DNA from 2 places in the Kribbella sp. NPDC000426 genome. Region 1 is predicted to be linked to the other one. Evidence: riboswitches for the same ligand, from Rfam matches in the RefSeq annotation. Region 1 holds a riboswitch; the other holds the start of a gene.
What was found. A riboswitch is a leader RNA that binds a small molecule or an ion and turns the genes downstream of it on or off. The one in region 1 is predicted to bind glycine.

Region 1 (14,244 bases):
GGCGGAGACGGAGATGGTGAGCGGCGTGTTGCCCCAGTACCACTGGCCGAGGAGGTCGGTGCCCTGGGCAAGGTTTGGCTCGGGGACCCACTCCTGGGTGAGCGGCGGCTCGTAGGTTGTGAGGATGCGGAGCAGGTCGGGCGCGAGTGAGGCGACCCGCCCGTACGTCGCGTTGCCGAGCGTGACCGCGCCGATCCGGCGTACGCGGTCGACGAACAGGCCCGCGAGGAAGCCGGGCATCGAGCCGGTGTGGCCGATCAGCAGATGCGGGTCGTCGGCGATCAACCGCAGCCCCAGGCCGTACGACGCGGTCAGGCCTTCGCGCGGATCCGAGGCGACCGGCGCCGCCATCTCCTCGACCGTGTCGCGGCTCAGGATCTCGTGGACCGGGTCGATCCAGAACGACGCGTACCGGGCCAGGTCCTCGATCGTGCTCCACAGCTGCCCGGCCGGGGCCATCGCGCCGGAGTCGTACGCCGGCTCCGGGACGAGCTGCCCGCTGAATGGGTGCACCGAGAACCCCTCGGCCGCCGGGGCCTCCGGGAAGTACGTCGTACGGCGCATCTCGAGGGCGTTCAGGATCCGGGTTTGGACGAGCTCGATCCACGGAAGGCCGCGGAGGCGCGCGACGATCTCGCCGAGCAGGCCGTACCCGAGGTTCGAGTAGTGGTGCCGGCGATCCGCTGGGCCGACGGCCTGCGAGTCGTCCATCGCCGCGGTCAGCTCGTCGAAGGTGACCCCCGGATTCCGTTCCCACCAAGGGCCTTCGGGCTCCGCGTTCATCCCACCGCTGTGCGCGAGCAGGTGCCGGATCGTCCGGTCCCCGAACGCGATCCCCGGCAGATGCTTGCCCACAGCATCATTCAGCGACAGCAGCCCGTCATCCCGGCACTGCATCACCAGGATCGCCGTCAACGTCTTGGTGATCGAGCCGACCCGGTACTGCACCTCTACACCCGGCAGCCCACCATCAGCCGTCGCGAACCGCCCGCGCGTCCCCGTCCACACCAACTCCCCGCCCCGAACCACCCCCGCTACAACCGAAGGCACCCGCGACTCCCCCTGAGCCGTAGCAACCTCAGCAACCAACGCAGCAGCAGTATCAGGACGCACAGAACTCACCCAACGCCTCCACACCAACAGGTCCACAACGCCCTGACATCCTAATGTCCACGTAACCACCCCGGTGGACAGCCCACAGCCCGCGTCGACGCAGGCGGCGGCTCGGCGTTCGGGGTCGGAACCGTTCGCCACGACTCGGCGGGGCTGTGGATCATGCAGGCGTTCGGCTGTGCGCGTCGTACAGCCGAACCGGAAACCCAGCCGACGATGTGAGACCTCCTGTCGAACTGCAGATCCCTCAGACGCTCCACCGCGAACAGCTTGATCGGGTGGAACATCTGCGAGACCGAAGTCGGCGGTGGGCCGAGGTGTCGCTTTCCGGAAAGAAGTTGGCGCTCGCTGGCAGCTATGTTCCGGAAAGCTGGTCCGGGGCGGTCAGTTCAGGCCTGCCTCAGCACGAGTACGACCCGTCGGTGCAGACCCCGTGCCCCGATCGGACCTGGTCCGACCCGTCGATCGGTCGCCGGAGCCGGCCACCACGCCAAACCTATCTTTCTCTTGCTCTTCGTCTTCTACTCGAAGGCTTCGGGGGCGGGGCAGGAGCAGATTAGGTTGCGGTCGCCGTAGGCGCCGTCGATTCGGCGGACGGGGGGCCAGTACTTGGAGGCGCGGTCCACCGAGCGGGGGAAGGCGGCCTCTTCGCGGGTGTAGGCGTGTTCCCACTTGTCGTTGATGACGGATTCGGCGGTGTGCGGGGCGTTCACCAGCGGGTTGTCCGCGGCCGGCCACTCGCCTGCCGCGACCCGGTCGATCTCGTGCCGGATCGCGATCATCGCGTCGCAGAAGCGGTCCAGTTCGTCCAGGTCCTCGGACTCGGTCGGCTCGACCATCAGCGTGCCCGCGACCGGGAACGACATCGTCGGCGCGTGGAAGCCGTAGTCGATCAGCCGCTTCGCGACGTCGTCGACCGAGATCCCGGTCTCCTTCGTCATCGGCCGCAGATCCAGGATGCACTCGTGCGCGACCAGCCCGTTCTCACCCGTGTACAGCACCGGGAACGCGCCCTCGAGCCGCTTCGCCACGTAGTTCGCGCTCAGTACGGCGGTCTTGGTCGCGTCGGTCAGCCCGGACGCGCCCATCATCCGGATGTAGGCCCACGAGATCGCCAGCACGCCCGCGGATCCGAACGGCGCCGCGCTGATCGGCCCGACGCCGGACTCGGGACCGGCCTGGTCGAGCAGCGGGTGGTTCGGCAGGTACGGCGCAAGGTGGGCCGCGACGCCGACCGGCCCGACACCCGGACCGCCGCCGCCGTGCGGGATGCAGAACGTCTTGTGCAGGTTCAGGTGGCTGACGTCGCCGCCGAACTCACCCGGCTTGGCCAGCCCCAGCAGCGCGTTCAGGTTCGCGCCGTCGACGTACACCTGGCCGCCGTGCTCGTGGACGATCGAGCAGACCTCGCGGACGCTCTCCTCGTACACACCGTGCGTCGACGGGTACGTGATCATGATGGCCGCCAGCTTCGACGCGTGCTCGGAGGCCTTGGCCCGCAGGTCGTCCAGGTCGATCGTGCCGTCGTCGTTGCCCTTGACAACGACAACCTTCATACCGGCCATCACCGCGGAGGCGGCGTTGGTGCCGTGCGCCGACGCCGGGATGAGGCAGACGTTGCGCTCCGCAGAACCCTGGGCCCGGTGGTAGCCGCGGATCGCGAGCAGACCGGCGAGCTCACCCTGCGAACCCGCGTTCGGCTGGATCGAGACCTTCGCGTAGCCGGTGACCTCGGCGAGCCAGCGCTCGAGCTGACCGATCAGCTTCAGGTATCCGGCCGCGTCCTCGACCGGCGCGAACGGGTGCAGGTCCGCGAACTCCGGCCAGGTGACCGGCTCCATCTCGGTCGTCGCGTTCAGCTTCATCGTGCACGAGCCGAGCGGGATCATCCCGCGGTCGAGCGCGTAGTCCTTGTCGGACAGCTTGCGCAGGTACCGCAGCATCGCCGTCTCGGACCGGTGCGTGTTGAACACCGGGTGCGTCAGGTACTCCGTCGTCCGCGGTACGGCGATCGCCGCGGCGCCCAGCGTGTCGTCGTACTGCACCCCGAAGGACTGGCAGACCCGCGTCAGCGTGGCGACATCGGTCTTCTCGTCGCAGGAGATGCCGACGTGGTCCGCGTCGACGAGCCGCAGCCAGATCCCGTTCTGCCGGGCGGCGTCGACCACGTCGGCGGCCTGACCCGGCACGCGGGCGAGCACGGTGTCGAAGAAGTCGTCGTGCACGACCTCGACCTCGCCCGCTCGCAGCGACGCGGCGAGCTTCCCGGCATACGAATGCACCCGCTCGGCGATCGCGCGAAGACCGTCCGGCCCGTGGTACACGGCGTACATCGAGGCGACGACGGCCAGGAGGACCTGCGCCGTACAGATGTTCGAGGTCGCCTTCTCGCGACGGATGTGCTGCTCACGCGTCTGCAGCGCCAGCCGGTACGCCGGGGCGCCGTCGGCGTCGACCGATACGCCGACGAGGCGACCGGGCAACGACCGCTCGAGGCCGGACCGCACGGACATGAAGCCGGCGTGCGGGCCGCCGTAGAACAGCGGTACGCCGAAGCGCTGCGAGGAACCGATGACGATGTCGGCGCCGGCCTCACCCGGTGCGTCGAGCACCGTCAGCGCGAGCAGATCGGAGGCGACGGCAACCAACGTGTCGCGCTCGTGCGCCGTCTCGATCAGCGGCTTGAGATCGCGGACGGCGCCGTTGGAGCCCGGGTACTGCACAAGGAGACCGAAGAAGTCACCCTCCGGCAGGCCCTCGCTGGTGTCGGCGACGACGACCTCGATGCCGAGCGCCTCGGCGCGGGTCTGCACGACGGCGACGGTCTGGGCGAAGCAGTCGGCGTCTACCAGGAAGCGGTCCGACTTGCTCTTCTTGTTGGAGCGGTGGGCCAGCGTCATCGCCTCAGCGGCCGCGGTGCCCTCGTCGAGCAGCGACGCGTTCGCGGTCGGCAGGCCGGTCAGGTCGGAGACGACGGTCTGGAAGTTCAGCAGCGCCTCGAGGCGGCCCTGGGAGATCTCGGGCTGGTACGGCGTGTAGGCGGTGTACCAGGCCGGGTTCTCGACCAGTCGTCGGACGATGACCGACGGTGTGAACGTGCCGTAGTACCCCTGGCCGATCATCGAGGTCGCGACGTTGTTGCGGGCCGCGAGCTGGCGGAGCTCGGTCAGCGCGTCGACCTCGGAGGCCGGCTCAGGCAGCCGGAGCGGCTCGGCCGAGCGGATCGAGTCCGGTACGGCGGCATCGACCAGTGCGTCGACGTCGGCGTACCCGAGCAGCTGCACCATGCGCGCGACCTCGTCCGGGCGTGGCCCGATGTGGCGGTCGGCGAAGATTGCGGACAGTTCGGTCATCAGAGGCTCCGTTGCTGACAATGCTTCCGGTCGCCTCCCCCTCTGTCACGCGAGCGCGCTCCAGAGTCGCCTGTGGCACTCGGTCCATGGGCCTGAGAGGTTCCGGGGAGGAATTGCCCCTTCGGCGCCCGATGACACGGGTCTCTCCCGAGTGCTGTGTACGGCAGTCCCGAGGTTACCAGGATTCTGCGAACAGTTCGGGCAGGAGTCTCCGGGCGGCGGGCCTGGCCGCCTCGACCTGCCGCGCGGTCGCCGACTGCATCGGCCAGCGGACCCGGGTGCCGACGTCGGCCCAGTCGCCGACCGCGGCAAGGAACTTGTCGAGCGCCGGGTTCGACAGGCCGAGCTTCTGCAGCGGCGCGACGTGCGCCGCGAAGAACTCGGCGATCCGGCGTTCGACGTCCAGATCGTGAGCGGTCCGTACGGCGCCGTCGGGTGACAGCGCAGCGACGTTCGAGTAGCTGCCGTGTGCACCGAGTAACGACATACTCGCCAGGAAGTGTCCAGGCACGAAGATCGCCAGCCCCGACTCCAGAGCCTCGTCGAACCAGACCCTGTCCCCACCCGCGGTCTTCAACCCGATCAGACTCGGCACCGCCTGCGCCAGCTCACACAGCTGCCGCGGCCCGACGGCGGTCTTCGCGTGCGGTGGGTTGTAGAACACGAGCGGCACGTCCCCTGCCACCTCGGCCGCCCGCCGGAAGAAGGTCAGCAACTCACGGTCGTTCAACGGGAGCCAGTCCGGGACGATCACCTGAATCGCTCCAGGCGCCAGCTTCGCCGCTCGCTCGACCCGCGACAGCTGCACCTGGGCCGACGGGTGGCTGGCGCCGAGCTGGAACGGTTTACCCGCGGCCACGAGCAACGAGTTGATCCGGTCGAACTCGTCCTCGGTCAGCGTCTGGAACTCCCCCGCCGTCCCGTGGGCGTACAGGCCATCCACCTCGGACGACGCCAGTACGGCGACCTGGGACTCGAGCCGGGCGAAGTCGATCGAGTCGTCCGGGTTGAGGGGCAGCAACAAAGTCGCCCACACACCGCGGAGCGAGTCAGCAGTGAGTGGGCGCACAGGACAGAACTATGTCAGCCCGTCATCCGGGCGCGGCGGCGGGCGGCGAGCTCGTCGCCGGCGTGGCCGTCGGACTCGCCGTCGTCGTGACCGTCGGCACGCTCGGTGGGCAGCTCGGACAGCGAGCCTTCGACCTCGCGCCAGACGCCGCCGAGCGCGATACCGAACACGCCCTGGCCGCCGGCCAGCAGGTCGATCACCTCGTCGGGCGAGGAGCACATGTAGACCGAGGCGCCGTCGCTCATCAGCGTGATCTGGGTCAGGTCGTCGAAGCCGCGCTTGCTCAGGTGCGCGATCGCGGTCCGGATCTGCTGCAGCGAGATCCCGGCGTCGAGCAGCCGCTTGATCACCTTCAGCAACAGAACGTCACGGAAACCGTACAACCGTTGCGTCCCGGAGCCGGTCGCCGGCCTGACCGACGGCGAGACCAGACCGGTCCGCGCCCAGTAGTCGAGCTGCCGGTAGGTGATCCCGGCCGCGGCGCAGGCCGTCGGGCCGCGGAACCCGACATCCTCCGGCATCGGCCGCAGGTCGTCGTCGAACAGCAGACCCTGGACGCCGGCGGTGGCCGTAGCCTCTGCCACAGCCTTGGCGTGCGCGTCGGACGTCGACTGCGCCGTCAGATCCGTGTCGCCGGTGCGTGTCACGCCTGAGCCTCCCTGGATACCGACTGGAACGAGCCATCTCCGTGGAGTGACAGCACCCCACGACTCCTTCACGGTAAGCTGCCGCCCCAACCGGGTCAACGACAACCGCACCGAGCCGGGAGCGTGTCGCGACCGCCGTACGAATCGTTACCAAGCCGCTCTTGTACCACCCGGGGCAAATCGACGGGTGGCTAACTCTTGTCGAAGTCCTCCGGAGTCACCTGGTCGAGGAACTCGCGGAACCGCTCGACCTCCTCTTCCTCCACCACCTCGTCGTCGGCCGTCTCACTCTCCGGGACCGGGATCCCGGCCTCGGCCAGGATCTCCTCGGCGCAGAACACCGGCGTACCGGTCCGCAGCGCAAGCGCGATCGAGTCCGACGGCCGCGCGGAGATCTCGGTCTTGTCGTCGAAGACCAGGATCGCCTCGAACACCCCGTCGTTCAGGTTCACGATCCGGACCTGGCTGAGCGTGTGCCCGAGCACCCGGATGGTCTCGGCGAACAGGTCGTGGGTCAGCGGCCTGGGCGGCTCCATGCCCTGCTGGGCGAACGCGATCGCACTGGCCTCGGCGGCCCCGATCCAGATCGGCAGGTACCGCTCTCCGCCGACCTCTTTCAGCAGCACGATCGGCTGACTCGAGGGCATCTCAACCCGGACTCCGACCACGTCGACTTCGCGCACACCTTCAGCCTACTCCGCAGGGAAGCCCTGAGGTGCCCCGTGGGTTGGCTACGGACGCGGCAGGCGAGAACGGACCAGTGCGGTATGCAACCGAACGGTCAGGGCGGCCAGCTCCGCGGTCTGGTCGGTACGGCGCGGGCCGGTGACCTGCTCGATCAGGCCGACCTCCCGATCGGCCGCCGTCCGGAACGCGCGCAGGTGCCGCGGCTCGAGCCCGTACCCGGCCAGTTCCGCGGCAACCTGGGCGATCACGATCGCGTCGCCCGGATAGTGGTTGCCGCTGGCCACCACCAGGCCGTGGCTCTCCAACTCCCCAAGCAACTCGGCCGAGACGCCGGCAGCGGCCTGCAGCTCGCCACGGGTCAGCCGCAGCTCGGTGCCCGAGGCACCGAAATCCTCCGCCACCGGCTGACCGGGAGTCTGCGGCAACGAACTCGGCGCGACCGGTGGACCCGCGGCGGCCGGACGCAGGCCGCGGTCGATCGCGCCGAGATGTTCCTTGATCACCTTCAGCGGCAGGTACTGGTCGCGTTGCGCGGTCAGCACGTACCGCAACCGCTCGACGTCGGCGGCACTGAACTTGCGGTACCCCGACGCCGTCCGGGCAGGCGTCACCAGCCCCTCGGCCTCGAGGAACCGGATCTTCGAGATCGTGACGTCGGCGAACTCGGCCTGCAGCAGCTGCAGCACCTGACCGATGCCGCGACCGTCCGCCGGCCCTCCGGCCGTGGAATCAGCGGCGCTCGGATCAGGCCTGGCCACTGGCGTAGTACACCAGCCGGTACTTGCCGATCTGAACCTCGTCGCCGTTGTTCAGCTGGACCTCGTCGATCCGGTCGCGGTTGACGTAGGTGCCGTTGAGGCTGCCGACGTCGCGGACCTTCACGCCGTACGGGTCGCGGCGGAACTCCGCGTGCCGGCGGGACACGGTGACGTCGTCGAGGAAGATGTCGCTGTCGGGGTGGCGGCCCGCGGTGACGACGTCGACGTCGAGCAGGAACCGGCTGCCCGCGTTCGGGCCGCGCTGGACGATCAGCAGCGCCGATCCGGCCGGCAGCGCGCCGACGGCGGCCTCGTCGTCGGCGGACAGCGGTTCACCGGTCTGCTCCGGCTCCGGCTCGACGCCGATCGGAGTCAGCATCGCGGTGTCGGTGACGCCCGGCGTCGGCTGAGGAGTCGCCGGTGCTGCCGCCGGGCGGTCGGCGCCAGGCAGCATCGCTCCGCACTGCGAGCAGAACCGGCTGCCCTCGGAGTTCTCGTGCCCGCACTGGTTGCAGAACGGCATGCTGTGATCCTCCCGATCGCCGGGTGTCCGGCGACGTTTTCGATAGACCCCGTATGAACAGTGTGACGTGCTGGAACAAGATGAGGGGGCCTCAACCCTCGACCGGCGGTTGAGGCCCCAAAACCTATCAGCTCTGGTCGAGCTGTCCCTGATAGGCATCGGCGTCCATCAGCGCGGCGACCTCGGCCGCGTCCTCGACCTCGATGTCGAGCAGCCAGCCCTCGCCGTACGGGTCGCTGTTCACCAGGTCGGGCTGGTCGGCCAGGGCCTCGTTCACCGCGGTCACGGTGCCGTTCACCGGGGCGAACAGGTCGCTCACGCTCTTGGTCGACTCCAGCTCTCCACAGGCGTCGCCGGCCCGCACCGTGCTGCCGACGTCGGGCAGCTGCACGTACACGATGTCGCCGAGCTGGTCCTGCGCGAAGTCGGTGATGCCGACCCGCACCGGTCCGTCGCTGCCGGCCTTCAGCCACTCGTGCTCGGCCGTGTACTTCAGGTCTTCGGGGTACACCTTCGTTCCTCTTTCACTCAAGGAGAACAGCTACGGGACAGCTACTTGGTCGGGCTGGGCGCCGGGCGAGCGTAACGATGCTCCTGCGGCGCGTGCAAGGCGGTGATCGGGACCGTCGGCAGCTCGTTCACCTCCGCCGTTCCGCCCACCTGCGGACCGGTCACCTCGCTGACCAGGCCGCCGGGGAAGTTGGCCGCCTCGGCCAGGTTGTGCGACTCCCCGATGGCCTCGATCACGTACGGCGAGATGACCTTCTGGCCGTCGATCAGGATGCCCGGCGGGTCGTCCACGAAGTCGGTGCTGGCGACGACCCGGACCAACCCGTTGATCTGGATCGCTTCCGCCCCGGCGTCGCGCAACTCCTCGATCGCGTCCAGCAGGTTGCTCGAGGTCATCTTGCCCTGCGGGTCGTTCAGCGTGATCCGGACACCGGGACCTGTCGCGGGCAGCGTACCGGCCAGGATGCCGAGGGTGCGGACCTGGGCCTCGGCCTGCTCGCGCGCCGTCTGGGCCTTGTCCGCGCTCGAGGACAGCGAGTTCTTCCGCTCCTCGAGGTCGGCGATCTCGCTCTCCAGCCGGCGGGTGTTCTGGCCGAGGCCGTCCAGGATCGCGATCAGGTCCTCGCGGCGGGCGTTCTGGTAGCCGTCGTCGGCCCGGTTCACCCGCACCTGGACGACGGCCACGCAGGCGACCAGCGCCAGTACGACGGCCACGATCGCCTGGCCGCGGGACGGCTTGAAACCGGCCTTGAGCCGCCGCAGCGCCAGGTTGGGCGTCTTCGGCTTGGGCATCGGGGTCGGTGCGGCCGGCTGCGGCGCCTCGACCGCAGGCTTCGCCGCCTGCTCGACCTTGGGCGTCCGCTCGGGCTTGGGCGTCTGCTCGGGCTTCGGCGGCTGCTCAGGCTTGGCCGGCTGCTCGGGCTTGTCAGGCTTGTCGTCGGTCATGTCAGGCCCGGAAGATGTGGCGGCGGATGGCGGCCATGTTGGTGAAGATGCGGATGCCGAGGACGACGACCACGCCGGTCGACAGCTGCGAGCCGACGCCGAGCTGGTCGCCCAGGTACACGATCAGGGCCGCGATCAGCACGTTCGAGACGAACGACACGACGAACACCTTGTCGTCGAAGATCCCGTCCAGGAACGCGCGGAGCGCGCCGAACACCGCGTCGAGCGCGGCCACGACCGCGATCGGCAGGTAGGGCTGGGCCCAGTCCGGTACGTCGGGCGCGACCAGCAGGCCGATCACGACACCGATCACCAGTCCGAGTACGGCGATCATCTCGATCCCACTTTCGCGTAGCGCAACGCGATGGTCGCATCGGCCGGCACCAGCAAGGAGTCCTCCGTCGTGATCGTCATCCGGACATCGAAGTTGCTCACCAGGTACTGCACCCAGCGGCCGCCCGAGCTCTGCGCGAACCGGGCCGGCATGGTCGCGGTGTCCCCGATCGCGAGCACCGTGTACGGCGGGGTCAGCGAGCTGTAGTCGACCGTGATCGCACTGCCCGCGCCGCGGATCGCGGTCAGCGAGGTGATCCGGTGACCGTTCACCGAGACCGCCTCCGCGCCGGACGTCCACAGGCCGTTGACCAGCTGCTGCAGATCGACGTCGAGCAGCCGGCCCTCCTTGGAGTCGGCGTCCTTCGCGTCGTCGACGACCGCCTTCAGCCCGGGGCCGGTGACCGAGATCGCCCCGGTCTGCAGCTCCAGGTCGTCGAGCTTCTGCTGCAGCGCGGCGCCGGTGCTGTCGTTGCTCAGTCCGCTCGCCTGCAACCGGCGCACCTCGTCGGCCAGGTCGGACTGGTGGTTGCGCAGGCCGGTCAGCCGGCTGTCGGCCTGGTTGATCCGGTCGATCAGCTCGTTGCGCTGCTTCTCGGCCTCCGGCGCGCTGCGGTAGTTCTGCGAGGCGGCGATCGCGAGCAGGAAGCCGAGCACGACCGTGGCCGCCACCAGCATGATCCGGTGCCGGGAGCGCAAGGCCTTGGCGCCGTCCTTCGGCCGGGTCCGGGCGGCGACGGCGTACCCCTCGTCGATCGGGTGCGCCATCAGGTTGTTGAGCAGCGACATCGACGCGTCGACGCGCCGGGGCTTCTGCGCCGGTTGCTGGGGGGCTTGCTGTGTCACGGGTCTACCCGGCCGCGTCCTTGATCGGCTTCACCGTCTGGACGAGGTGCCGCAGCTGGGCGAAGTACAGCGCGCCGGCCCAGTAGTACAGACCGGTCCCCCAGATCGCGAACGCCCAGCCGAACACTCGGGCGAGCAGGTTGAGGGTGGAGTCGCCGTCGCCGAGCAGGAGCAGCGGGAACGCGTACAGCAGGCAGAACGTGGCGGACTTGCCGAGGAAGTGCACCGGCAGCGCGTTGAAGCCGCGGCGGTGCAGGGCCGGCAGGGTCAGCGTCAGCAGCACGTCCCGCAGCGGCAGGGCGATCGCCAGCCACCACGGAATGATGTCGCGCAACGCCAGGCCGACGACGGTCGCGAAGATGTACAGCCGGTCGGCCACCGGGTCGAGCATCTGGCCCAGCCGGCTGGTCTGGTTCATCCGGCGGGCGATCTGGCCGTCGGCCCAGTCGGTGAAGCCGGAGATCGCCAGCACCAGCAGCGCCCAGCCGTCCTCCTTCGGGCCGAGCACCAGCCACAGGAACAGCGGCACACCCAGCAACCTGAGGAAGCTGAGCGCGTTCGGGATCGTCCAAACCCGGTCGGACACTTCCAAGTCCGGCACGCGACCCCTCCCTCTCTCACCCTGATACCCGTCGTAACTCTACTGGGGCGCCCCGACAGGTTTACGTCCGGCCATGCCGGGGCATGCCCCGACTTTCCCCTGATACCAGAACGCGGCGGCCTGTTGTCCGCTATGGGTGCTGCGAACCGGTGACCCGATCGATACCCGAGAGTGATCCTTGGAACGGGAGGGCCGATCATGAAGTTCTTGGTACTGATCTACGGGAACCCGGAGTCGCGGGCAGTGTGGGATTCGCTGTCCGACGAGCAGAAGAAGGAAGGCATGGCGGGGTACGCCGGCCTGCACGAGGCGCTCGAGGCCCGCGGGGAGCTGGTCGCGTCGGAGTCGCTGGACGACCCGGGGCTGACCAAGCAGGTGCTGGTCCGCGACGGCAAGCCGCTGACGACGGACGGGCCGTTCGCCGAGGTGAAGGAGCAGCTGGCCGGGTTCTACCTGCTGGACTGCGAGTCGATGGACCGGGCGGTGGAGATCGTCGCGCAGATCCCGGAGGCTCCGTTCAGTGTCGTGGAGGTCCGTCCGGTCCGCGATCTCGGTGCGTTCATGTGATCGAGGACCTGCTGCGGGAGCAGGCCCCGCAGGTGCTGGCCGCGCTGGTCCGGCGGTACGGCGACTTCGACTCGTGCGAGGACGCCGTACAGGAGGCTCTGCTGGCTGCGTCGTTGCAGTGGCCGGGTGAGGGTGTTCCGGCGAATCCGCGCGGCTGGCTGGTCACGGTCGCGTCGCGGCGGCGGATCGAGGTACTGCGGAGCGAGGCGGCGCGAGCGCGGCGGGAGGAGACGGTCGCGGTCGCTCCGGAGCCGGAGCCCGCGTCGTCGGTCGACGACTCGCTGACGTTGCTGATGCTGTGCTGCCACCCGGCGCTGACGTCGCAGTCGCAGGTCGCGCTCACGCTGCGCGCGGTCGGCGGACTGACCACCGGTGAGATCGCCCGGGCATTTCTGGTGCCAGAGGCAACGATCGGGCAGCGGATCAGCCGGGCGAAGGCGAAGCTCCAGGGCGCGCGGTTCGCGATGCCGCCGGCGGCGGAGCAGCCCGAGCGGCTGGCCGCCGTACTGCATGTGCTGTATCTGATCTTCAACGAGGGCTACACGGCATCGTCCGGTACGTCGCTGCACCGGGTCGAGTTGAGCACGGAGGCGATCCGGTTGACGCGGCAGCTGCGGGCTCAGCTGCCGGCGGAGGGCGAGGTGGCCGGGCTGCTGGCTTTGATGCTGCTGACGGACGCCCGCCGGCCCGCACGTACGACGGGCGAAGGGGCCTTGGTGCCGTTGCCGGAGCAGGACCGGCTGTTGTGGGATACCAAGGCGATTGCCGAGGGCACCGAGTTGATCACGTCCACGCTGCAGACGGCGCCGGTCGGTCCCTACCAGTTGCAGGCGGCGATCGCCGCCGTCCACGACTCGGCGGCGCGGGCCGAGGACACGGACTGGCGCGAGATCCTGATGCTGTACGAACTCCTCGAGTCGACGGCGCCGGGCCCGATGGTGACTCTGAACAGGATCGTCGCGGTCGCAATGGTGCACGGCCCGGCGGCCGGGCTGGCGTTGCTCGACGACGTGGATCCTGCGTTGCAGGGCCACCATCGGTTGGCTGCGGTTCGCGCCCATCTACTCGAGCTGTCGGGCGATGCGGGCGCCGCGCTCTCGGCGTACGAGCTTGCTGCGCGGCTCACGCAAAGTCTTCCCGAGCAGCGCTACCTGCAGGCGCGCGCCGCTAAGCTCGCGGCCGGCCCCAGCTGAGCTCGGCCTGGATCTTCAGCGCGAGTACGCCGTCCGTCGCGTACGGGCGGACCGCTTCCTCGACCCTCGCGTCGAAGTCGGCAGCCTCCTCCGGTGTCATCAGGTCCCGCGCCAGACTCGAGGTCGAGTGGAACTGCTCCACGTAGTCCGCCACCTTCTGGTGATAAGTGACGGGCGCCGTCAGCACCGTGCCGTTGAGCTCGAGCAGGCCGCGATCGCGGATCGCCTCGACGACGCTGTACTTCGGGTCGTGGTCCTTCTTGCGCGAGTGCAGCTGGATCGCTGCGACGACGCCGTCCCACCACGGCATTTCGACGGGGCCGTGCTCGATGACGACGAGCTGGGCGTTCGGGGTCAGGTGCGGGACGATCCGCGCGAACGTCTCCTCCCATGGCATCCAGTGGATGCTCGCGCCGGCCGTCACCAGTGCGTACGGGCCTTCGAGGTCGGCGGTCTCGATCGCGTTGACCTGCCAGGTGATGTTCGAGCGGTCGCCGCCGGGGCGCTCCCGGCCGGCTTCGACCATCGGCGCGGAGAAGTCGATCGCGTCGACGTGCTCGACCCGCGGGGCGAGCGGCCGGGCGATCGCGCCTTCGCCGGCGCCGATATCGAGCACGCGTCGCGGTTCGTCGGTGATCAGGGCTTCGAGGCGGTCGAACACCTCGTCCGGGTACGGGGGCCGATGCTGATATGCCTTCGCTACCGCTTCCTGCTGGAACGTCGTCGCAAGCTCAGTCATGCCTCGGAGCCTAGTCCGCGATCCGGCGCTGACCAGCGGATTCTGCTGGCAGCCTAGTCCGGAACCGAAGGGCTGTTCCAGACCGTTGCATGCTGCTCGAAGTGCTCCGGATCGCTGTGTACGGGGATGACGCAGAAGAGGTGGCCGCCCGGGGCCCGGAGCGTGTGGCAGCCCTGCCAGTCGGCGATCTCCACCGCGCCGAGGCCGGTCAGTCGCGCGACCTCGGCGGGGACGTCGTCGGTCTCGATGTCGAGGTGGTACCGCGGGTCGTCGTCGACGGACTGGATCGCGGCGACGTACCCGGGGATCGCGTTGTGCAGGCTGATGAACTGCGGCTCGCCCTCCGGCGACGACGTCCGG
Region 2 (14,244 bases), on a different contig from region 1:
AGGTCAAGCACCTCACCGCCGACATCTTCCGGGAGGTCTTCGAGCTGAACGTGTACGGCCCGGTGCGGATGATCCACCGCTTCCTGCCGTTGCTGGAGCGCAGCGACAACCCGGTGATCGTGAACGTCTCCAGCGGCCTCGGCTCGATCGCCACCGCGGCGGATCCGGACGTCGTGAGCACGGTGCCCGTCTGGGTGCCTGCCCCGGCGTACGGCGCCTCGAAGGCAGCGCTCAACATGCTGACGGTGCAGTACGCGCGGCAGCTGCCGAACCTGCGGATCAACACCGTCGACCCGGGCTACACGGCGACCGAGTTCAACGGCTACAGGGGCTACCAGACCATCGAGGAGGGTGCGGAGATCATCGTCCGGCTCGCGCAGATCGACCAGACCGGCCCGACCGCGCAGTACCTGAGCCTGCACGGGACGGTCCCCTGGTAACTAGCACTCGATGACGTTGACGGCGAGGCCGCCGCGGGACGTCTCCTTGTACTTGATCTTCATGTCGGCGCCGGTCTCCCGCATGGTCTTGATGACCTTGTCGAGTGTCACCACGTGGACGCCGTCGCCGTGCATCGCCATCCGGGCCGCGTTGATCGCCTTCACCGACGCCATCGCGTTCCGCTCGATGCACGGGATCTGCACCAGGCCGCCGACCGGGTCGCAGGTCAGGCCGAGGTTGTGCTCCATCGCGATCTCGGCGGCGTTCTCGACCTGCTGCGGCGTACCGCCGAGGACCTCGCACAGGCCGGCGGCGGCCATCGAGCAGGCGGATCCGACCTCGCCCTGGCAGCCGACCTCGGCGCCGGAGATCGACGCGTTCTCCTTGTAGAGCACGCCGATCGCGCCGGCGGTCAGCAGGAACCGGACCGCACCGGCCTCGCTCGCCCCGGGCACGAAGCGCCGGTAGTAGTGCAGTACGGCGGGAATGATGCCCGCGGCACCGTTCGTCGGCGCGGTGACGATCCGGCCGCCGGACGCGTTCTGCTCGTTGACCGCGAGCGCGAACAGGTTGACCCAGTCCATCACCTTGAGCGGATCGACCGACCACGGGTCCTGGCTGAGCTTCTTGTGCAGGGCATGCGCCCGGCGCGGCACCTTCAGCCCGCCGGGCAGGATGCCCTCGGTCTCGCAGCCCTCGCGGACGCAGTCCTGCATGACCTGCCAGATCCGCAGCAGGCCGTCGCGGATCTCCTCCTCGGTCCGCCAGGCCAGCTCGTTGGCGAGCATCACCTCGCTGATCGACAGCTGCGACTCGCGGCACCGGTCGAGCAGCTCCGCGCCGGTGGTGAACGGGTACTTGAGCGGAGTCGTGTCCGGCACGATCCGATCGCCGGCCGCGGCGTTCTCGTCGACGACGAATCCGCCGCCGACCGAGTAGTAGGTGCGCTCCCGCAGTACTGCGCCGGCCGCGTCGCGGGCGACGAAGATCATCCCGTTCGGGTGGTACGGGAGGGTCCGGCGGCGGTGCATGACCAGATCGGCGTTCTCGTCGAACGCGATCTCGTGCTCACCGGCCAGCACGAGCCGGCCGCGCTCGCGGATCGTCTCGACCCGGGCGTCGACCGAGTGCGTGGCGACGGTCTCGGGGTCGGCGCCCTCGAGGCCGAGCAGGACGGCCTTGTTGCTGCCGTGGCCGTGCCCGGTCGCACCGAGCGAACCGAACAGCTCGGCGTGGACGGTCGTCGTCGCGGCCAGCAGGCCGTCGTCGGCGAGGCCGAGCGCGAATGTGCGGGCGGCGCGCATCGGTCCCACGGTGTGGGAGCTCGACGGGCCGATCCCGATACTGAACAGGTCGAAGACGCTGATCGCCATCGTGTGGAGGTTCCTTCCGGTCGCCGTTGACCGTTGGTGTCCTCCCCGCTCTGTCAGACGGGAGGTCTTCCAGAGGTGCCTCGCCCGTGCGGTGAAGGTGCCTGAGAGATTCTTGGGGAGAGTTGCTCCTACGGCGCCCGGTTCAGTGTCTACTCGGCCCGGGACTCTCCCGCACGGGTTCATGCGGCTGTTGAATTGACTGCTGCTGTGGACGGTACCCCAGCAAGCCCCCAGACCGCGACCGGGGTCAGGCGGGGCTCGTCCCTGATGCCGGGCAGCAAGCGATTGCCCAAGGATCGTTCGCATGAAGTTCATCCGACGCGCCCTGACCGGCGCTGTAGTACTCGGTGTCGCGGCCGCCGGGCTGACGACCAACGCCTCCGCTGTTCCCAGCCGCGTGCGCTGGGCCGATTGCCAACCGGAGGGGGACGACGATCCCGCGCTGGTGAAGGGCTCGCAATGCGCCACGCTGCGGCTGCCTGTCGACTGGCGGAAGCCGAGTGGACCGACTTTCGACCTCGCCATCGCCCGGCGTACTGCGAAGGGCCGGCGGGTCGGCGTGCTCGTGTTCGGGCCGGGCGGGCCCGGTGACTCCGGCGTCGACCGGATCAAGACGGGGATGAGCCGGTTCAGCGCGGATCTGCAGGACCGTTTCGACATCGTCAGCTTCGACCCGCGGGGCGTGGCCCGGAGCAATCCGGTGCAGTGCTCGGCAGCGCTGCTCGCGAAGCAGCCGTCGCCGATCATCACCAGCAAGGCCGGGTTCACCGCGACGATCAGCTACAACCGGCAGCTGGCGACGGACTGCCGCGAGCACACCGGTCCGCTGTACGACCACATCGACACTTGGCAGACGGTCCGCGACCTCGACGCGGTACGCCGCGCGCTGGGTGAGTCCACGATCTCGTTCCACGGCAGCTCGTACGGGACGCTGCTCGGAGCGCAGTACGCCGAGACGTACCCGAACCGGGTCCGGGCGATGGTGGTGGAGAGCGTGATCGACCACGGCTCGCCGACGACGAAGTCGTTCCTCGACGTCCAGGCGGCCGCAGCACAGGACTCGTTCGACGAGTTCGTGAAGTGGTGCGACTCGTCGGCGGACTGCGTACTGCACGGGCAGGACATCCATGCGCTGTGGACCGGACTGCTGGCCCGGTCGAGTGATCCGTTCAAGCTGAGCTTCAAGGTGTTCAGACTGCTCTACGACCCACAGTGGAGGGTGCTGGCTCAGACGCTGAAGGACCTCGAGACCCCGTCAGCGTCCGCCGTGCCCAGCGGACTCGCGCAGTACCCACTGGCGGTCTTCTGTCAGGACTGGAACCTCCCGGTCAAGGACTACCGCGAGTACGCCGCACACCTGCAGCGGCTGGCCCGCGACAACCGGGACATGCGCTACCCGGGTCAGCTGATGGCGGTGTCGATCTGTCTCGGCGCACCGAAGGCGAACAACCCGCAGCACGTGCTGGACGTCCACGGGCTCAAGACGCCGGTGCTGCTCGCCAACGCGATCCACGACCCGGCTACGCCGTACCGGATGGCGCAGAGCGTGCAGCGTCAGCTCGGCCGGTCCGGAGTGCTGCTCACCTACGAGGGCTGGGGACACGGGAGCTACACCTCGAGCCCGTGCATGCAGGGCGCGATCGACGACTACCTGATCGCGCGTGAGGTACGGAGGCGCGGCAGCAGCTGCGCCGCCGTACCGCCGGCCGGCTGAAACTCAGACCGGTACGCCGGTGACTTCGAGGACGCGGTCGAGCTGGTCCCCGCGGACCAGCCGGCCCGTCATCAACCGAAGCTCGCCGCAAGCGGTCTCCAGTGCCTGCGCCTGGGTCCGGCAGTTGTCGACGAACCAGAACGGATCGTCGGGCTGCGGATCGTCGGCGTCGTCGATGTCGGCGTACCAGTGCCGGCTGCCGTAGTGCACTACTCGCACCCGTAGGTTCATGATGACTACTCCCCGTACCCAGGGATGCTGGGTCCCCCCTGGCCCCAGTCGGGGCCGCCTCGGCCTGGCGCGTGGGACGCGGCCCCCCACTAGCCACGCGCCCGGCCGAGTTCGACCCTCCCCCGCTCTGTACATCGTGCTGGGCGGGCGAGTGTTACCGGTTGTGACGGTTAATTTTGAGCGATCGCTTGATTACTTCAGGTGTGACCTGGTCCACTGCTCCAGGCCGTCGGTGGTGATCGGCAGGTCCTCGGTGAGGATCTCCAGCCGGTCGGCGTGGACGACGACGTTGTCCTCGATCCGGATACCGATGCCGCGCAGCTCCGGGGGCACGGTCTCGTCGTTCGGGTGGAAGTACAGCCCCGGCTCGACCGCGAGCGCCATACCGGCCTCGATGGTGCCGGCGAAGTACGCCTCCGGACGGGACGCGTCGCAGTCGTGGACGTCGAGGCCGATGTAGTGGCCGGTCCCGCAGACGATGTAGCGGCGGTGCTGCTGGCCGTCCGGGCCGAGCAGTTCGTCGATCGACGCCTCGAGCAGACCCCAGTCCCGCAGCCCTTCGGCCAGCACCCGCAGCGCCTCGTACTGGAAGGCGCGGTACGGCGCTCCGACCTTGACCGCCTCGAGCGATGCGAGCTGGGCCTTGTGGACGAGGTCGTGGACCTGCCGCTGCGCAGCGGTGTACTCGCCGGTCGCCGGGAACGTCCGGGTCACGTCGGCGGTGTAGAGCGTGCGCGTCTCGACGCCCGCGTCCAGCAGGATCACGTCGCCCTCGTTCACCGGGCCGTCGTTGCGGACCCAGTGCAGCACCGGCGCGTGGTTGCCGGCAGCAACGATCGACGCATACCCGACGCCGTTGCCGGCGGTCCGCGCGCGCCGGTCGAAGGTGCCCTGCAGCCAGCGCTCGCCACCGCCGCGGATCGCCTCCGGCAGCTCGCTCGCCACGTCGCCGAACGCGAGCACGCTGGCCGCGACCGCCTCCCGCAGCTGGTCGAGCTCCCAGTCGTCCTTGATCCGGCGCAGCTCCGCGAGCGTCTGCCGCAACGCGTTGCCGTCGGTGGGCGACGTCCGTACCAGCGCGTCCAGCATCGGCTCGACGCCGGGCACCGAGAGCATGAACGGGACCGCGCCGCGCACCGCCGCAGGCAGCTCCTCGAGCGGGCGACAGGCGATCTGCAGCGCGTCCGACCAGTCCTTCAGGCCCGGCACCGGGCCGATCCACAGCTCGCCGTCACGCGCGTTCGCGAAGAAGTCCGCCTCGTCCGGGCCGGCCGTCTCGCGCAGGTACAACGTCGCGTCGCCGTCGCCGGAGATCACCAGTACGGCGCCCTCGGCCTGGCAACCGGTCAGCCAGACGAAGTCGCTGTCGGCGCGGAACTGGTAGTCGGTGTCGTTCGACCGGACCGGCGCCCGGCCGGCCGCGAGCGCGATCCGCCGACCCGGCAGCGCCGCGGCGAGCTTGCGGCGGTGCTCGGCAGCCGCCTCGGCGAGCCCTTCCGGCACCGAAACCGAGCGGTCCACCGGCCCCCAGCCACGTGAGATGAACTCCCGGAACCCCTTGGCGTCGATGGGGCGGTACGACTTCGGCGTTTCTTCGGTCCGGGCGTCATCGGACATGAGCGAGCTCCCCTTTGCAGCTGACGTTGTCAGCTCATCAACTCAGGTACTTACCGGGCGGCGCAAGCCCTTATCGGCTAGCGGGATCGGAAGGCGGCGAGGATGGCCTGCTCGGAGTGCAGCAGGTACTCGTGCAGGTCGGCGGCGGCCTCGTCGTACTTGCGGGCCTCGAGCAGCTCGAACAGCCTGCGGTTCCGCTCGATGTACGGCTCGTGCAGCTCGCGGGGGGTCGCGATCACGTGGAAAAGGAGCCGCAACTCCGCGAGCAGCCGGCCGGTCATCGCGTCCATCCGGGAGCTGTCGGCCAGCCCGATCAGGTGCTCGTGGAAGCGCATGTTCGCCGTACCGACGACCGGCCAGCGGTCCGCGCGGGCGGCGGCCTCGGCGGCCTCGACGTCGTCCTGCAGCGGCTCGAGCCGGCTGGCCGGCAGCTCCGGGTCGCGGTCGGCGAGTCCGCGGACGACGTCCACCTCCAGGACCCGGCGGAGTCGGTAGAGGTCGATGACGTCGTGCTCGTCCAGCTCGGGGACGAAGACTCCGCGGTGCAGCTTGTAGACGAGCAGTCCCTCGTGGGTCAGCAGCCGGAAGGCCTCGCGCAGGGTGTTCCGGCTGACCTCCAGGACCTCGGTCAGCTCGATCTCGGAGAGTTGGGCGCCGGGCGGCAACGCGCCTTCGGTGATACTGCGACGAAGGATGTCGGCGGCCCGCTCCGCGGAACTGCTCCGGTCCAGTCGCGCGACGTCGGCGGCGACAGTTCGCAGCCACGCCTGCCGTTCGGTCTCGGCCCCACCCGTACTCATCTCCGCATCATCCCGCACCGCGGCGGTCAGGAAAAGTAGAACAAGCCTCTTGCAGGATTGTTGAACAATCTCTAGGCTCGGTCGAGGGAGGTGGCCGCATGGACCTCAACGCGGACATGGGTGAAGGATTCGGTTCCTGGTCGATGGGCGACGACGCGGCCCTGCTCGACGTTGTCACCAGCGCGAACGTGGCCTGCGGGTTCCACGCCGGCGATCCGTCGATCATGCGCCGGGTGACGGCCGGGGCGGTCGAGCGCGGCGTCGCGATCGGCGCCCACGTCGGGTACGCCGACAAGCCCGGCTTCGGACGGCGCTTCCTCGACATCGAGCCGGCCGCGTTGCGCGACGAGGTCGTGTACCAGATCGGTGCGCTGGACGCGTTCGCCCGGATCGCGGGCGACAAGGTGCGGTACGTGAAGCCGCACGGCGCGCTGTACAACACGATCGGCCACCACGCGGAGCAGGCGGCCGCGGTGGTCACCGCGGTCGCGGAGTACGACAAGACCCTGCCTGTGCTCGGTCTTCCCGGCTCGGTGTGGCTGCGGCTCGCGGAGGAGGCCGGGCTGACGGCTGTGCACGAGGCCTTCGCCGACCGGGCGTACACGCCCGAGGGGACGCTGGTGTCGCGACGCGAGGCTGGGTCAGTGCTGCATGACGCCGACGAGATCGCAGCCCGGTGTACGGCGATGGCGACCGGGCAGCCCATCCGAGACAGCTCGGGTGGCTCGCTGGTGGTCGACCCGACTTCTATCTGCGTGCACGGTGACACCCCTGGCGCCGTCGACATCGCTCGGCGGGTCCGTGGCGCATTGGAGGGAGCGGGCGTCACCTTGCGCCCGTTCACCGGCTGATGCGAATCCTCCCGGCGGGCGACCGGGCGCTGCTGGTCGAGCTGGACGATCTCGACGAGGTGCTGGGGTACTACGCCGCGCTGACGGCCGACGCCCCGGCGGATGTCGTCGACATCGTCCCGGCCGCCCGTACCGTGCTGGTCACCACGACCGGCGACCTCGCCACCTTGACGCGCACGCTGCATGACGTGACTCCGACCCGGGACAGCCGGACGGCCGGCGATCTGATCGACATCCCCGTCATCTACGACGGCGCCGATCTGGGCGACGTCGCCGAGATCCTCGGCTGTTCCGACGACGACGTGATCGCGCGGCACACCGCCGACGAGTGGACCGTCGCCTTCTGCGGTTTCGCCCCGGGGTTCGGCTACCTGACCTCCACCGGCAACTGGGACGTTCCGCGCCGGTCGTCACCCCGGACGAAGGTCCCCACCGGGGCGGTCGCGCTGGCCGGGGAGTTCAGCGGCGTCTACCCGCGCGAATCCCCCGGCGGCTGGCAGTTGATCGGTCGCACTACGACGAAGATCTTCGACCAGGAGCGTGATCCGGCCGCTCTGTTCCACCCGGGCCGGAGGGTCCGGTTCGTCGACGCGGGTCGTGGATGAGCAGCCTGACCGTTCTCGAACCGGGGCCGTTGGCAACAATCCAGGACCGCGGGCGGGCGGGTCAGGCGGCACTCGGCGTACCGGCGTCGGGTGCCTGCGACCGGTCTGCGTACGAGCTCGCGAACCGGCTGGTCGGCAATCGCCCCGGCGCGGCGGCGCTCGAGGTCACCTTCGGCGGACTGGTGATCCACGCCGATGTGGACCTGGTCGTCGCCATGACCGGCGCGCCCTGCACCGGCGTACCTCTGAATGCTCCCGCGACGTTGCGCGCGGGCCAAGTGCTCCGCCTCGGTCCGCCTACTACGGGTCTGCGGACGTATCTGGCGGTCCGGGGCGGCATCGACGTACCGCTGGTCCTCGGCTCTCGGTCGACCGACCTGCTGTCCGGCCTTGGACCCGCGCCGCTGACGGCCGGTCAGACGCTCCCGGTCGGTCGCGACGTCGAACCGATGCCCGGGGTCGACCTGGCTCCAGTCGCACATCCGGCCGGTGGGACGGTGGCGCTCCGCGTGACTGCGGGCCCGCGACGAGACTGGTTCACCGACGGCGCCTGGGAGTCGCTGCTTTCGCAGACCTACCAGGTCAGCAGCAACAGCAATCGCGTCGGAGTACGCCTCGACGGCGAGCCGCTGGAACGCGCCCGGGACGGCGAGCTGGCGAGCGAAGGCATGGCCCGCGGCGCCATCCAGATCCCGCCGTCCGGCACGCCGGTCATCTTCCTGGCCGACCATCCCGTCACCGGCGGCTACCCGGTCATCGCGTACGTCGCCGACGCCGACCTGGACGCCTGCGCACAGCTGAGGCCGGGCCAGCCGGTGCGGCTCGTCCGCTGAGGCTCACGCTGTCTGGAAGCGGCGAAGGTACTCCGTCGGCGTGATGCTGAGATGTCTCGCGAACGCACGTCGCAGGGTCTCGTCGCTGCCAAGCCCACTGAGCCGAGCTGCTTTGGTGATGCTGTGGCCGTCGAGCAGCAACTGCTGAGCCCGGTCGAGACGCACTCGCTCGACCCAGCGACTTGGCGTGGTCTGGAACTCGCTCTGGAACAGACGAGTCAGATGCCGCGGACTGACGGCCGCGGATGCCGCAAGGTTCGGCAGGGTGTGGTCGCCCGCGGGATCCGCCACCACGGCCTCGGCCACCGCCCGCAGCGGATCGCTTCGAGCCGGTGGGGTGTCCAATGCTGTCGAGAACTGGGACTGCCCACCCGGCCGCTGCAGGAAGACCACCAACTCGCGAGCGGTTGCCCGTGCGAGGTCGGGGCCGTGGTCAGCCTCGACGAGAGCGAGCGCAAGGTCGATGCCGGCGCTGATGCCCGCGGACGTCACGTACCGCCCGTCGGTGATGTGCAGCGCATCCGGCTCGACGTCCACCCTCGGGTACTGCCGCGCCATCGCGGCCGCGTGCCGCCAGTGCGTCGTCGCCCGCCGGTCGTCGAGGAAGCCGAGGGCCGCGAGTACGAACGCCCCGCTGCACACTGACGCCACCCGCTCAGCCCTGTCCGCAAGCGCCCGTGTCAGCCCGGCCACCTCGGTCGGCACAGCCTCGACCAGGTGATCGGCACCGGCTACGACCACCGTGTCGACCGCACCCACCTCCGCGACCGGGATCACCCCCGCGAGTACGACGCCCGACGCCGTCGTCACCTGTCCGCCCGACGCGGACACCAGCACGGTGTCGTACCGGCCGCCGCCCCGATTGGCCTGATGGAGCACTTCGAGCGGTCCGCTCACGTCGAGGAGCGTCACCCCGTCGTACACCACGAACGCGACTCGGTGTGTCCGAATCTGTGGTTGAGATGGCGAATTGGACATGGCAGCAGCGTAACCCGCACCGCGAACCTGGAGTCATGACCGAAACCATCGCTGGGATCCGGATCCCCGACAGCGCCCTGGCTCGCGAGGCCACCGAACTCGTCCGCGACGTCGCGTCCCCGCTGCTGTTCGACCACTCCCGCCGGGTGTTCCTGTTCGGCGCCCTCCGCGGCAAGGACCTCGAGTACGACGCCGAGCTGCTATACGTCGGCGCACTGTTCCACGACCTCGGCCTGACCGAGCGCTACCGCCGGATCGACCAGCGCTTCGAGATCGACGGCGCCGACGAGGCCCGGCGCTTCCTCCACGAGCACGGCGTCACCGGCGAGGCAGCCGACCGGGTGTGGATGGCCATCGCGCTGCACACGACGCCGGAGATCCCGCTCCACCTCCCCGCCGAGGTCGCGCTCGTCACCCGCGGCGTCGAACTCGACGTCCTCGGCCTCGGGTACGACGTGATCACCGACGCGGAGCGCGATGCCGTCGTCGCCGCGCACCCGCGTCCGGACTTCAAGAACCAGATCCTCGCCGCCTTCACCGAGGGCATCCGGGACCGGCCCGAGACGACGTTCGGCAACGTCAAGTCCGACGTCCTCGAACACTTCGTCCCGGGTTTCCACCACACCGACTTCGTCGACGTCATCAAGAACTCCGCCTGGCCCGAGTAGGGCCTTGCTTGTGAGGGGAGCGGGGACGGGCGAGGATGTGCGGTATGACGGCGAGTTCTGGAATCCCGGGCATCGACAGTTCTGTCCCTCCGAGCGGCACCGGCTGTGTCGAGTGCCTGGCAGCCGACGGTTGGTGGTTCCATCTCCGCCGTTGCGCGGAGTGCGGTCACATCGGGTGCTGCGACTCCTCCCCCGAGCAGCACGCCTCCCACCACGCGGCCGAGACCGGTCACCAGATCGTCCGCAGCTTCGAACCGGGCGAGGACTGGTTCTGGCACTACGGCGAGGCCGAGTACTACAACGGCCCCGAGCTGGCCCCGCCGGTCGCCCACCCGGAGAACCAGCCGGTCCCGGGCGGCAACGTGCCCACCGGCTGGCAGGGCAAGCTCCACCGCTGACGCCCCGTGACCGGCCTCTCCGCCGATGTCGTCATCGGCGACTTCACCACGTCCACGCCGGGGCGGCTGGTCTCGGCGCCGTTCGTCGTCTCCCAGCCGTACCTGAACTTCCAGATCTGCGGCGGCGACTACGAGTACAAAACCTGCCTGAACGTCGTCGTCAACGGGCGGGTGGTGCGCTCTGAGACCGGCCGCGCCACCGAGCGCCTGCATGCGGCGACCTTCGACCTGACCGACTGGCTCGGCCAGGATGCCCACCTGGAGGTCGTCGACGAAGCGGACGGCGAGTGGGGCTATGTCCGCGTGAGCGACATCGTCCTGAGCTCGACGCCGGCCGTCGTGGTCGCGAAATCCCCGTTGTACCGGGAAGCTCTGCGACCACAGCTCCACTTCACCGCCCGGCAGTTTGCGATGCACCGGCTGAACCCGGTCGAACGCGAGGAGGGCTGGCTCAACGACCTCAACGGGCTGGTCTTCCACGACGGCGAGTACCACCTGTTCGCGCAGCGCTGGAACAAGTGCTGGATCCATGCCGTCAGCAACGATCTGGTGCACTGGACCGAGCTGGAGCCGGCGTTCTTCGAGGAGTCCCTCGACGTCGGCGTGCAGTCGGGCAGCTGCGTCGTGGACGTCGACAACACCTCAGGTCTCGCGGCGCACGGCGACGGTCCGGCGATGGTCGCCTTCTGGTCGCGCAACGACAACCGGTCGCAGTGCGTCTCGTACAGCCTGGATCGCGGCCGGACCTGGACGCACTACGCCGGCAACCCGATCATGGACCTGCCGGAGCGGGACCCGATGGTGTTCCGCGATCACCGGCGTGCACAGTGGGTGATGGTGCTGTACGGCGACGATCGCTATCAGCTGCTGCGCTCCGACGACCTGCTGCACTGGGAGTCGCTGGACAGCTCGATCTCGGACAGCTTCGAATGCCCGGACTTCTTCGAGCTCGGAGTTGATGGCTCGGACGAGACGCGGTGGGTCCTCGTGCGCGGCGACGGCCGGTACTCGATCGGCTCCTTCGACGGGAAGTTCTTCGTCGAGGAGACCGCACAGTTGCAGGTCGACGGCGGACCACACTTCTACGCAACCCAGAGCTGGGCTGCGGGCAGCGGGACGGCTCCTCGCCGGGTCCAGGTCGCCTGGATGCGCGGCGGCCGCTACCCGAACATGCCGTTCAACCAACAGGTAAGCATTCCCTGCGACCTGACCCTGCACCGCACCGCAGCCGGCCTGCGGATGTTCCGCAAGCCGATGCCCGAACTAGAACGCCTCTCGCGGACCCGGCACAACTGGCCCGCCCGAGTCCTTTCACCGGGAAGCCCGTGGCAGCTAGGCACGGCATCGCCGCTGCTCCGCATCACCTGCGACGTCACCCTCGCACCAGCCGGCACCCTGACCCTCAACATCTACGGCACACAAGTCAGCGTGACCTCCCGCAGCATCGCCCTACTCCCGCCCGACCACCCGCACGCCCCCGCGGCCGAACGACAGACCGGCACCGTGGCGGAGCAGCCGACGATTGGCGAGGTGAGGAAGCTCGACATCGTCGTGGATACGACGTCGGTCGAGGTGTTTGCGAACGACGGTGAGGCGTCTTTGACGGCCTGTGTGCAGCCGGGTCACCTCGGGCTGACGCTCACCGCGTCCGGAGCGGACTGCACTCTCGGCGAGCTCGAGGTTGTCGAGCTCGCTTCGATCTGGCACTAGAGCACGAAGCCGGTCGGGAACGGGTCATCGGGGTCCAGCAGGTAGTTGGCGGTGCCGGTGATCCAGGCCCGACCGGTGACGGTGGGGACGACAGCCGGGTGTGGGCCGACGGTTGTTTCCTCGATCAGGCGGCCGGTGAAGCGGGTGCCGATGAAGGACTCGTTGACGAAGTCGGTGTTGAGCGCGAGCTCGCCACGGGCGTGCAGCTGGGCCATGCGCGCCGACGTACCCGTGCCACATGGTGAGCGATCGAACCAGCCCGGGTGGATCGCCATCGCATTGCGGGAGTCCGCGCCGTCTCCACCCGGCGCAGTGAACTGGACGTGCTTGCAGCCATTGATCCCCGGGTCGAGCGGATGGACCGGGCGATCCGTCGCGTTGATCGCGTCCATGATGTCCAGACCGGCCTGCAGGATGCGGTCCTTCTCCGCGCGGTCGAACGGGATCCCGAGCTGCTCCAACGGCAGGATCGCGTAGAAGTTCCCGCCGTACGCCAGGTCGTACGTGACCTTCCCCAGTCCGGGCACGTCAACCGAAGCGTCCAATGCATGCGAGTACGACGGGACGTTGCGTAACGTCACATGCTCCGCGCGACCGTTGCTCACGGCAACGTCTACGACGACGAGCCCCGCGGGTGTGTCCAGCCGGACCTGCGTGACCGGTTCGGTCACCTCGACCATGCCGGACTCGACCAGCACGGTCGCGACGCCGATCGTGCCGTGACCGCACATCGGCAGCAGACCGGAGACCTCGATGTACAGCACGCCCCAGTCCGCATCGGAGCGGGTCGGCGGCTGCAGGATCGCCCCGCTCATCGCGGCGTGACCACGCGGCTCGTTCATCAGGAACAACCGCAGGTCGTCCAGGTGCTTGATGAAGTACTCGCGCTTCTCGGCCATCGTCGCACCCGGGACCACGCCGACCCCGCCGGTGACGACGCGGGTCGGCATGCCCTCCGTGTGCGAGTCGATCGCGGAGATCGTCCGGACGGACCTCATGCCAACGACTCCACTGCCTTCTTCATGTCCTGCTCCAGTTGGGCTACGTGCTCGGGGACGAGCGGTCCGCGCGGCGGGCGGCACGGTCCGCCGTACCGGCCGACGTAGTCCATGCCGTACTTGATCGCCTGGACGAACTCGGTCCGTGAATCCCAGCGGAACGCGGCGACCAGCGGCTCGTACAGCGCGCGGGCCTCTTCCAGCTTGCCCTCCAGAGCCAGGTCGTACAAACGGACCGATTCCTTCGGGAACACGTTCGGGAAGCCGGCGAACCAGCCGGTCGCACCCATCAGCAGCGCCTCGAGCGTGAGGTCGTCAGCGCCGGCGATCACGGCGAGGTCCGGCGCAAGTTCACGGATCTCCAGGATCCGGCGGACGTCACCGGAGAACTCCTTCACCGCGACGACGTTCTCGATCCCGGCGATCTCGGCGAGCAGGTCCGGGGTCAGGTCGACCTTGGTGTCGAGCGGGTTGTTGTAGACCATCACCGGCAGCCCGGCCTTCGCGACCTCGGTGAAGTGGTTGATCACCTCGCCACGGTTCGCCCGGTACATCGTCGGCGGCAGGCACAGCACGCCGTCGGCTCCGTCCTCGGCTGCCTTCTCCGCCCACGCGCGCGCCTGGTGAGACCCGACACCGTGTACGCCGACGACCACGACACCGTCGTCACCGACCGCCTCGATCGCGGTCCTCGCCACCGCCCGCCGCTCGTCGTCGGTCAGCGACGAGTACTCACCGAGCGACCCGTTCGGCCCGACGCCCCGGCAGCCGTTGTCCACCAGCCAGCGGCAGTGCTCGGCGTACTTGTCCAGGTCCGGGCGCAACCCCGCCGGCGCCGACGCGTCCTCGGCGTACGGCAACGCGGTCGCAACGATCACGCCGTCCAACTTCTCGCTCATAGCTCCTCCTCGGCTTGGGCCAGATCGCGCAGCCGCACTGGTACGGCGATCGGTCGTTTCATGCTTGGTTTCGGTACGTCGCCCGGCGCGGCCAGCAACGCGGCAACGGTGCGCGAACACACCCGCCC

Region 2: linked by a shared signal. The riboswitch ahead of ABT313_RS44540 (L-serine ammonia-lyase) and the one ahead of gcvP (aminomethyl-transferring glycine dehydrogenase) in region 1 are both predicted to bind glycine.

The regions. Positions count from the first base shown of each region.
Region 1 covers NZ_JBEPDK010000008.1:375,664-389,907, reverse strand. Annotated here, with positions in the region: gene ABT313_RS36400 (serine hydrolase domain-containing protein) at 1-1,113, opposite strand, end outside; gene gcvP (aminomethyl-transferring glycine dehydrogenase) at 1,635-4,466, opposite strand; glycine riboswitch at 4,537-4,626, opposite strand; gene ABT313_RS36390 (dihydrodipicolinate synthase family protein) at 4,642-5,535, opposite strand; gene ABT313_RS36385 (MerR family transcriptional regulator) at 5,550-6,056, opposite strand; gene ABT313_RS36380 (bifunctional nuclease family protein) at 6,374-6,865, opposite strand; gene ftsR (transcriptional regulator FtsR) at 6,914-7,627, opposite strand; gene ABT313_RS36370 (zinc-ribbon and FHA domain-containing protein) at 7,614-8,150, opposite strand; gene gcvH (glycine cleavage system protein GcvH) at 8,278-8,661, opposite strand; gene ABT313_RS36360 (DUF881 domain-containing protein) at 8,703-9,605, opposite strand; gene ABT313_RS36355 (small basic family protein) at 9,607-9,939, opposite strand; gene ABT313_RS36350 (DUF881 domain-containing protein) at 9,936-10,784, opposite strand; gene clsA (cardiolipin synthase ClsA) at 10,789-11,385, opposite strand; gene ABT313_RS36340 (YciI family protein) at 11,584-11,952, shown strand; gene ABT313_RS36335 (RNA polymerase sigma factor) at 11,949-13,145, shown strand; gene ABT313_RS36330 (class I SAM-dependent methyltransferase) at 13,120-13,884, opposite strand; gene ABT313_RS36325 (VOC family protein) at 13,938-14,244, opposite strand, start outside.
Region 2 covers NZ_JBEPDK010000015.1:42,816-57,059, reverse strand. Annotated here, with positions in the region: gene ABT313_RS44545 (SDR family oxidoreductase) at 1-440, shown strand, start outside; gene ABT313_RS44540 (L-serine ammonia-lyase) at 441-1,814, opposite strand; glycine riboswitch at 1,894-1,996, opposite strand; gene ABT313_RS44535 (alpha/beta fold hydrolase) at 2,119-3,528, shown strand; gene ABT313_RS44530 (hypothetical protein) at 3,532-3,759, opposite strand; gene ABT313_RS44525 (aminopeptidase P family protein) at 3,952-5,376, opposite strand; gene ABT313_RS44520 (GntR family transcriptional regulator) at 5,454-6,176, opposite strand; gene ABT313_RS44515 (LamB/YcsF family protein) at 6,275-7,027, shown strand; gene ABT313_RS44510 (5-oxoprolinase subunit B family protein) at 7,027-7,632, shown strand; gene ABT313_RS44505 (5-oxoprolinase subunit C family protein) at 7,629-8,465, shown strand; gene ABT313_RS44500 (GlxA family transcriptional regulator) at 8,469-9,443, opposite strand; gene ABT313_RS44495 (HD domain-containing protein) at 9,479-10,111, shown strand; gene ABT313_RS44490 (UBP-type zinc finger domain-containing protein) at 10,156-10,509, shown strand; gene ABT313_RS44485 (glycoside hydrolase family 32 protein) at 10,516-12,219, shown strand; gene ABT313_RS44480 (proline racemase family protein) at 12,216-13,217, opposite strand; gene ABT313_RS44475 (dihydrodipicolinate synthase family protein) at 13,214-14,116, opposite strand; gene ABT313_RS44470 (2Fe-2S iron-sulfur cluster-binding protein) at 14,113-14,244, opposite strand, start outside.